One region of the Caballeronia sp. TF1N1 genome, then DNA from elsewhere that is predicted to be linked to it. Evidence: riboswitches for the same ligand, from Rfam matches in the RefSeq annotation. Region 1 holds a riboswitch; the other holds the start of a gene.
The links. A riboswitch is a leader RNA that binds a small molecule or an ion and turns the genes downstream of it on or off. The one in region 1 is predicted to bind manganese.
Positions count from the first base shown of each region.

Region 2: it holds a riboswitch for manganese, as region 1 does, so the genes downstream of both, mntP (manganese efflux pump MntP) here and LDZ28_RS00490 (sodium:calcium antiporter) in region 1, are expected to answer to the same signal.

Region 1 is NZ_CP084626.1:101,919-106,338, forward strand. It holds gene LDZ28_RS00480 (MBL fold metallo-hydrolase) at 1-825, shown strand, start outside; gene LDZ28_RS00485 (ABC transporter substrate-binding protein) at 832-2,427, opposite strand; yybP-ykoY riboswitch at 2,627-2,791, shown strand; gene LDZ28_RS00490 (sodium:calcium antiporter) at 2,913-3,923, shown strand; gene LDZ28_RS00495 (flagellar protein FliT) at 4,050-4,349, opposite strand; gene fliD (flagellar filament capping protein FliD) at 4,359-4,420, opposite strand, start outside.
Region 2 is NZ_CP084628.1:571,831-576,250, forward strand. It holds gene LDZ28_RS23315 (PAS domain S-box protein) at 1-56, shown strand, start outside; gene LDZ28_RS23320 (CoA transferase) at 254-1,630, shown strand; gene mntP (manganese efflux pump MntP) at 1,679-2,248, opposite strand; yybP-ykoY riboswitch at 2,264-2,430, opposite strand; gene LDZ28_RS23330 (ester cyclase) at 2,516-2,962, shown strand; gene LDZ28_RS23335 (lipopolysaccharide biosynthesis protein) at 3,628-4,420, shown strand, end outside.

The DNA.
Region 1 (4,420 bases):
GGCTTGCCTGTGCTGCGCGTGATCGTCACGCATTGCCATCCGGATCATCTCGGTCTTGCCGACTGGATCTGCAAGGGTGGGGACAAGGCACGCTGGAACGTGCGTCTCTGGATTGCGCTCGGCGAGTATGCAATGGGCCGCGTGATGGCCGCGGGCGATGGCTCGAACGCGGGCGGCGAGCGCGCGGCGAAGCACTTCGGGGCGCATGGTCTAACGGACGAGGCATCGCTCGATGCATTGAGAAAGCGCGACAGCTATTACCCGACGCTCGTGCCTTCCATCCCCGCCGAGTTCCGCCGTATCCGCGATGGCGACCGCATCGCGATTGGCGGACGCGAATGGCAAATCATTTCGGGCTACGGTCATTCGCCCGAACATAGTGCGCTGTATTGCGCGGCGGACAAGCTGCTCATTTCCGGCGATATGGTTTTGCCACGCATCTCGACGAACGTGTCCGTGTTCGCTATCGAGCCAGAAGGCAATCCGCTTGCGCTATATCTCGAATCGTTGGGACGCTACGAACACTTGCCCGCCGATGTCCTCGCCTTGCCTTCGCATGGCAAGCCGTTTCGCGGCGTGCTCACGCGTATCGGTCAGTTGCGGGACCATCATCGCGCGCGGCTTGCGGAAGTGGTCGAGGCGTGCACGCAGCGTCCGTGCAGCGCGGGAGATATCGTGCCGATCATGTTCAAGCGCAAGCTCGATATCCATCAGATGACCTTCGCACTTGGCGAAGCGCTCGCGCATCTGAACTTGTTGTGTCTGGATGGCACGCTTACGCGCGAGACGGGCGAGGACGGGGTGATCCGGTACTCGCCCGCGTAAAACCCCTCACTGCACCGTCACAGCCCCGAAGTTCTGCCGCCCGAACGGACTCACGTTGTAGCCGCTGACGTTGGCACGCGTGATTGCCGCCGCAGTCGGATAAACGAGCGGAATCCACAGTGCCTGATCGTGGATGATCTTCTGCGCGTCCACATAAGCCTTCGTGCGTTTCGCGACGTCGGAGGTGACCTTGCCATCCGCGATGAGCTTATCGAGTTGCGGGTCGCAGAAGCGCGCGAAGTTGATGCCCGACTTCACCGCATTGCAACTGAAAAGCGGCGAGAGGTAGTTGTCCGGATCGCCGTTATCGCCGGCCCAGCCCATGAAGAGCATGTCGTGCTGGCCCTGCTTGGCTTCCTTGATGAGTTCGCCCCACTCGATGATCTTCACCTGCGCCTTCACGCCGATCTTCGCGAGATCCGCCTGCAGCAGTTCGGCGCCAGCTTTCGGATTCGGATTCAGCACACTACCGTTCGGACGCACCCAGATGGTCGTTTCGAAGCCATTGGGCAAGCCTGCATCCGCGAGCAGTTTTTTCGCGGCATCGGGCGAATACTTGTACGCCGCGATGTTCTTGTCATAGCTCCACGTGTTCGGCGGATACGGGTTCACCGCGGGCGTTCCCGTGTTTTCGAACACCGTCTTCGTATAGGTGGTGCGGTCGAACGCCATGTTAAGCGCCTGGCGCACCTTCGGGTTATCGAGCGGCTTCTTCTGCGTGTTCAGCGCGACGAACGCGGTCATGAATGCGGGCGTCTCGCTAACCTTCAGCGACTTGTCCTTCTTCGCGTCGAGCACGTCCTGCGGCTTCGGCGACAACGCGATCTGACATTCGCCCGCCTTGATCTTCTGCGCGCGCACGGCGGCGTCCGGCGTGATGGCATAAATCAGGCGATCGACTTTAGGCTTCGGCCCCCAGTAGCTCTGATTCACGTCATAACGGATCACCGCGTCTTTCGTATAACTCTTGAGCACGAACGGACCGGTGCCGACAGGCTTGCTGTTCAGATCGACTTGCTGGTTCGCTTTCAGCAGCTTGTCCGCATAATCCGCCGAATAGATCGATGCGAAGCCCATCGTGAGGATCGGCACGAAGGTCGCGTTCTGCTCGTTGAGTTCGAACTTCACCGTTTTGTCATCGACCTTGGTCACGGCCTTGATGAGCTTTACGAGACCCATCGATTGCGCATGCGGAAAGCCGCTCGCGCCCGCGATCTTGTGCCAGGGGTTGCTGTCCGACAACATGCGCTCGAAGGTGAAGACGACATCGTCGGCATTGAGCGGACGCGTCGGCTTGAAGTAGTCGGTGGTCTGGAACTGCACGTTCGGACGCAGATGGAACGTGTAGGTGAGACCGTCGCTGCTGAGCTCCCACTTCTCGGCGAGCGCGGGCGCGACTTTCTTCGCGGCCTCGTCGTATGACACGAGCGTGTTGAAGATGACATCCGCCGACGCGTTGGTCGTGACGAGCGAATTGAACTGCACGACATCGAAGCCGTCCGGGCTCGATTCTGTGCAGATGGTGAGCGGCTTGGCCATTGCGATAAGCGGCGCGGCGGCGAACGTCGCGGCGATGGCGGCAGCGAAAAGTGTGTTGCGCATGAGATCTCCCGTGACCCGGCTGGTCACATTACGATTGTTCTTGTGGCTGGTTTTACCCTGTGCGCGTGTGGCGAGCAAGTAGCGCATCCGCGCGGCTAGGTTAGCGAAGCGCTCGCCGCTCGACAACGAATCGTTGCGCATACGCTTATGCCTCGAACGCGCCGTGCGGGTTGCCGAACCGGGCGGCTCAGGCTACACTGCCCCGGTCTTTGGGGAGTAGCCTTCCTTCCATCAGCGAAGGAGAACGCGTCAACATCCTCGGCCTTGCTGCCGTGGCGCGTTCGACCGGTCGGTGCTGTCGCATTCCGGCGGTTTGGCGAGACCATCGATGCGCTTTGTCGTTCTTGGTCGGACGGCGCATGGCGCATCGTGGTTCGCTGAACGTCCGACCGTGGAATCATCGTGTCCCCACAACTACAAAAATCCCTGTCTCGCTGCGCGCTCATTCGCGCATGCGCGTTGCATCGTTTCCCGCGAGGTGCCGCATGACGATGCTCTTCGTCGAACTCGCGTTGATGCTCGCGGTCATTCTCATCGCATCGGAACTCTTCACCAATGCGCTCGAACATCTCGGCGAACGGCTCGGCATATCGGAGGGCGTGACTGGATCGCTGTTCGCGGCGGTCGGCACGGCGCTGCCGGAAACGACCGTGCCGATCATCGCGCTGCTAGGCGGCACGGCGAGCCGTTCGGTTAACGAAGAAATCGGTGTCGGCGCCATTCTCGGCGCGCCACTCATGCTCGCGACGCTTTCCACTTTCCTGATGACGCTCGCGGTCATCAAATCGCGTGGCTTGCGCGGCCGGATCATGCCCGAGCGCAGCGGCTTCACGCGCGACCTGAACTTCTTTCTCGTCGCGTTCCTGATTGCGGCCGGCGCCATGTTCGTGCCGCATCATGCGTGGCAGGTGCGGGCGATGTTCGCGGTCGGCCTCGTCGGCTTATACGTGATCTACGTGATCACCACGTTCAAGGCATCGGCGAGTCTTGTCGAAAGCGGACACGGCACGGAAGCGCCCGAGCGTCTCTTCATCACGCGCGTGGGTTTGCCGAACGGTATCGGGTCGATCATGCTGCAGTTCCTGATCGGCATCGTGCTGCTCGTCGGCGGGGCGAAGGGCTTCATCCACGGTGTGGAAGGCGTGTCGGCGGCGCTTGGCATATCGCCGCTCTTGCTCTCGCTCATCATCATTCCGATTGCGACCGAACTGCCGGAAAAGGTGAACAGCATTCTTTGGGCGCGACGCGGAAAAGATACGCTCGCGTTCGGCAACATCACAGGCGCGATGGTATTTCAGGGCACCTTGCTGCCGGGCATCGGCATCATGCTGACGCCGTGGGAGCCGCGCGTGGAAGTGCTGACCGGCGTGCTGATCACGCTCGCGGCGGCGGCATGGCTGCGCTTCAACGCGCGCGGCAATGGCGTGGTGTTGTGGGCATTGCTTGGCAATGGCATCTTGTACGCGGCTTATCTGACCTTAACCCTCGGCCGCTGAAGCCTTCGAGCGACGCAAATAAAAAATGCCCGCGCGAGGCGGGCATCAAGAGCGAAGCGCCGCGTCATGTCTGACGCGTTCTTCTCGTTGTTCTTATTAAGGTTATCGGCGCGTTCTGGAAAAACTTTAGAAGCGCGCGGCCTGTTGATATCGTCCGGCGGCTTTCGCCTGATCCATCGACTTGCGGTACGCCGTCGACAGCATGGCTTGCGCGGCGTTCGCACGGCCCATCGTTGCTTCGATGCTCGCCTGAATCCGGCGAATGGTCGCGAGCGATTCAGCCGGCTGATTCGCTTCCACAGCCATCAGGAGCGGCGTGCGCGCCTCTGTGAGTTCGGCCGCGCGCGCCCAGTTTTCTTCGTTGACCGCTGCTTCGATCGCCTCGGTCAGTGCCCAGGCGTGTTGAATCATTTCTTGCTGGTTCATGTTCGTTCCTTACGACTTGTTGCTTGCCAGCGCGCCCGCGCTGTTGGTGCCGCCGAAGAGTGCGGTCAGGT
Region 2 (4,420 bases), on a different contig from region 1:
TCAAGCCAGTGGATTTGCCTGAGCTGGAGCGCGTGTTGGCGATGGCGGGGAAGTGAGGGTGTGCGGGCGGTTGGCGGTGGGCATCCTGCGGGCCTATGCCAAGCGTTGAGCCGTCGGCGTCAAGTCGCGACCGCCTGCGCCGCCTCGCGGACCACTTTTTCCGCTGATCCACGCGCTTTAGACAAGCGCAACGTGCGCGCTCAACCAATCGGCGCGACAATGCGTCATCGCTGACCCGCGCGCACTCATCGCCATGACTTCTTTCGCAACGCTTACGAATCTCTGGCAACTCGCCGGCCTTCCCGACGATGCCCTCCACCTCGTCGATCTACCCGGACACGACCCGGTGTTTCCGTCATCGTTCGCCGTGGGCGAAGCGGCGCAATCGACCATCGCGGCGGCAGCGCTCGCGGCCTCCGAGCTGGCTCATGCGCGCGGCGTCGACCGCCAGCGCGTGAGCGTCGACATGACGCACGCGGCCGTCGAATGCACCGACTGGTTCACGGTCGATGGTGCCGAACCCGAGACCTGGGGTGAATTCTCGGGCCTCTACCGCACGGCCGACGGCTACGTGCGCATACACGCAAACTTCGAGCATCATCAGGATGGCGCGTTGCGCGTGCTGGGTCTCGACCCGCACAGCGCCACGCGCGCCGATGCCGAACGCGCGCTGCTCGAATGGCGCGCGAACGATTACGAAACCGCGTGCGCCGAACGCGGCCTCGTCGTGACGATGCTGCGCAGCTTCGAAGAATGGGATGCGACGCCGCAAGCCAAAGCCATCGCCGCGCAGCCGTTGCTGAAGATCACGCGTATCGGCGACGCTGCGCCTCTCGCGCTGCCCGCGCTCGACAATGACGCGCGCCCGCTGACCGATATCCGCGTGCTGGACGTCACGCGCATCCTTGCCGGTCCCACGGGCGGTCGAGCGCTCGCCTCGTTCGGCGCGGACGTGATGCTCGTGAATTCGCCGCATCTGCCGAACATTCCCGCTATCGCCGAGACGAGTCGCGGCAAGCGCTCCGCGCATCTCGACCTGCGCACGGAGGACGGTCGCGCGACGCTGTGGCGGCTGATCGATGAGGCGCATGTCTTCTCGCAAGGCTATCGGCCGGGCGGGATCGCCGAGCTTGGCTTCGGGCCCGAGGCGCTGGTGGCGCGGCGGCCGGGCATCGTGTACGTGTCCTTGTCGGCTTATGGCACGGAAGGTCCGTGGGCGGATCGGCGTGGCTTCGATTCGCTCGTGCAGACCGCGATAGGCTTCAACGCCGCCGAAGGCGAAGCGCAGGGCGATGGCAAACCGCGAGCGCTGCCCATGCAGATGCTCGACATGGCGAGCGGCTTTCTGATGGCATTCGGCGCGGCCGCCGCGCTATGGAAGCAACAAACGGAAGGCGGTAGCTGGCACGTGGAGGTTTCGCTCGCACAGACGGGACACTGGCTGCGCGGGCTTGGACGTATCGACGGAGGGTTGAAGACGGCGCGGCCGGACATCGCCGCATACACCGAGGAAAGCAAATCGGGTTTCGGCATGCTGCGCGCGGTCACGCCGAGCGCGCGCTTCGAGCGCACGCCGGCGGGTTACGCGAGGCCATCGGTGCCGCCGGGAACGGATAAGGCGAAGTGGTGAGTTCGTGGCATGGGCGGCGATTTCAAACGCGACATGCAGAACTTCGCATCAACTCAAGTAACCCAGATGCTCCGCAAGGATCACGCTGCCCACGCCGATGAGAATCAGCCCGCCCAAGATCTCCGCGCGCTTGCCGATAGTCGCGCCGACCAGCCGTCCGACCATCACGCCGATGGTCACCATGAGCATGGTTGCGAAGCCGATGGTCGCGGCGGTCGAGAAGATATCGACATCGATGAACGCGAGGCCCGCGCCGACCGCCATCGCGTCGATGCTGGTGGCAAAGCCCGTGACGGCGAGCACCCAGAAGGAATGTGAGTTGGGCTTTTCTTCTTCGTGAGCCGATTCGCTTAAGCCTTCGCGGATCATGCGCGCGCCGAGCACGAAAAGCAGGCCGAAAGCGATCCAGTGGTCCCACGCGGTGACGTATTGCGCGGCGGCGCGGCCGAGCGCCCACCCGGCGAGCGGTGTGAGCGCCTCGATTACGCCGAAGATGACTCCCGCCTTGAGCGCCTCGCCGATGCGCGGTTTATGCAGGCTCGCGCCTTTGCCCACGGCGGCGGCGAAGGCGTCGGTGGACATGGCGAAAGCAAGGAATACGGTGGAAGCGAGGTTCATCGAGTAGCGCTCTGGTCTGGTCGGGCAAGCACAAGGACAGAAGGCGCGCCCGACCGGAAGCGCATTCTGTCGATGGTCTTGCCAACCTGTGACGGCTGCCCATGCCACGGTCGAAAGACCGAGCGTGTTGACATGGACGCTTTCCCGGGCGGGAAAGCCGGCTACTCCCCAACGAAGAAATGCGAGCTTAACACGACAGATCACCCGATCCGGACCATTGGGTTAAAGTGGGTTGCAACGCCGCATCCCTAACGCTCAGGAGGCACCATGGAGGCAGAACACATCACCCAGTCAGAAGCCCGCGCGGCCGTCGAGCGTCTTTACGCCGCCTTCGCGCAAAAGGACGTGAACTTGCTGCGCCAAGCCGTGACGTCGGACTGGGAATATCTGCCTGAGCCGGCCGGCTTCAAAGCCGGTCCCGACCAGATGATTCCCATCTTCGCGGAGATGGCGGCTGCGCTGCCTGACATGCGCATCGAGATTCTAGACATGCTCACGCAGGACAATCGCGTCGGCGTGCGCGCGGAAGTGAGCGGTACGCAGTCCGGTCCGTTGATGGGCATCGCGGCGACATCGAAGCCGGTTCGATTTGCCATTCACTCGTTCCATGAGATACGCGATGACCGTGTGTCGAAGACGTGGCATCTGGAAGACTGGTTGAGCATGTTTCGGCAAATTGGCGAAGTGCCGCGCGGTATTGGATCGGGTGCGTAATTCGAGAACGCGCGAAGTCGATTGAAACGAGAAAGGTCTGAAGCGTACGTCGTTTTTTATTCTTTCCAACACGTCGTGGGCGGCGCGTCGCGAATTTTCTATTTTCAAATGCGCCGCGCATTGCCCGCTGACTATTCAGCTTTAATTTTTCCGACCAAATAAATCTCGCAACGCGCTTGCTTCTGAAGCCTGAATCGCTGTCGCCATTAAGATTACATCCTCCGATCTTCGATTATCTCGCAAAGATAAGCGCGGTTCGTGAAAGTGACGCGATTAAGTCTTGATTATCCCGTCTGCCACCGTCTATATTTCTCGACGCACCGCGCCATTCCCATCGGCAAAAGGCGCGGCCCCGCTTGCGCTTCGCGTTATCAGCATCGCGCTATTCACCTGTCTTCGCGTCCGCGAATGAATTTAATTTTCCGCGACATAAGCGAGCACACGTCATCGGCTTATTTTGGATTATGCAAATCGCTCATCGCTTAATTAGTTTTTGCAGAAACACAAAACCTGTTTTGCCTGCAATCTTTTCAGCAAGTCTGTTATTAACCGCTTGCGGTGGTTCGGACAGCGCTAACGTGCCATCGAGCGTCGATAATTCACGCTATCGTCATCACGCCGCGTCCGCCGCCATAAATCCCGTCGCCAACGATTTATTCTACGGAATGAACGGTCACAACAGTTATGGCGATGTCTATTATCTCGCTGGCGCCGCCAGACAATTAGCGCAGCTTCAGGATCTCGGCATCAAACTGTATCGCAACGAGGTGTATAGCAAATCAACCGCCATGCGTCTCGCCAATGTAGCCAACGCGCTGGCCGCCGGTGGGGTCACTGTGTACCCGGTGATCTTGATGGGAATCGATTTCGCCGATGAAGACTCCGCGTATCAATCGGCCTATGCGCTCGCGCGCGACGTCGTGAGTGTGCAGCGTTACGCCTACTACGAAGTCACCAACGAACTCGGCTCGGCAACGGTCGCCGGATGGGTGGACGGCGTGCGGCCCACGGACTTCGACAACCAAAAGTTCCAGATTGCGCGTGGCGTCATCCGAGGCATGATCGCCGGCATCAAGTCGATGGACCCGTCGGGAAAGATCGTCATGGGCGGCAATGCGTGGATGCAGTACGGCTTCGTGACGATGCTCGCGAACGGCACACAGCCGGACGGTTCGGGCGGGCATCCCATCGTGACGTGGGATATCACGGCATGGCACTGGTACTCCGACCAGGGCAACATCGAGCACGCGTGCGGCGGCACGGGTTGCTACAACGTCATCGGCGCGCTTGCCCGGTTCGGCAAGCCGGTATGGATCAATGAAATGGGCGTGCGGCCCGACTTCGGCACCGATCAGCAAGCGGCCGCCTTCCTCGCCAACGACATGCTCGGCGACCTGAGAGCGATCGCGGTGCGCTACGACATCGAATCCTTGCAGATCTACCAGCTCTACGACGATC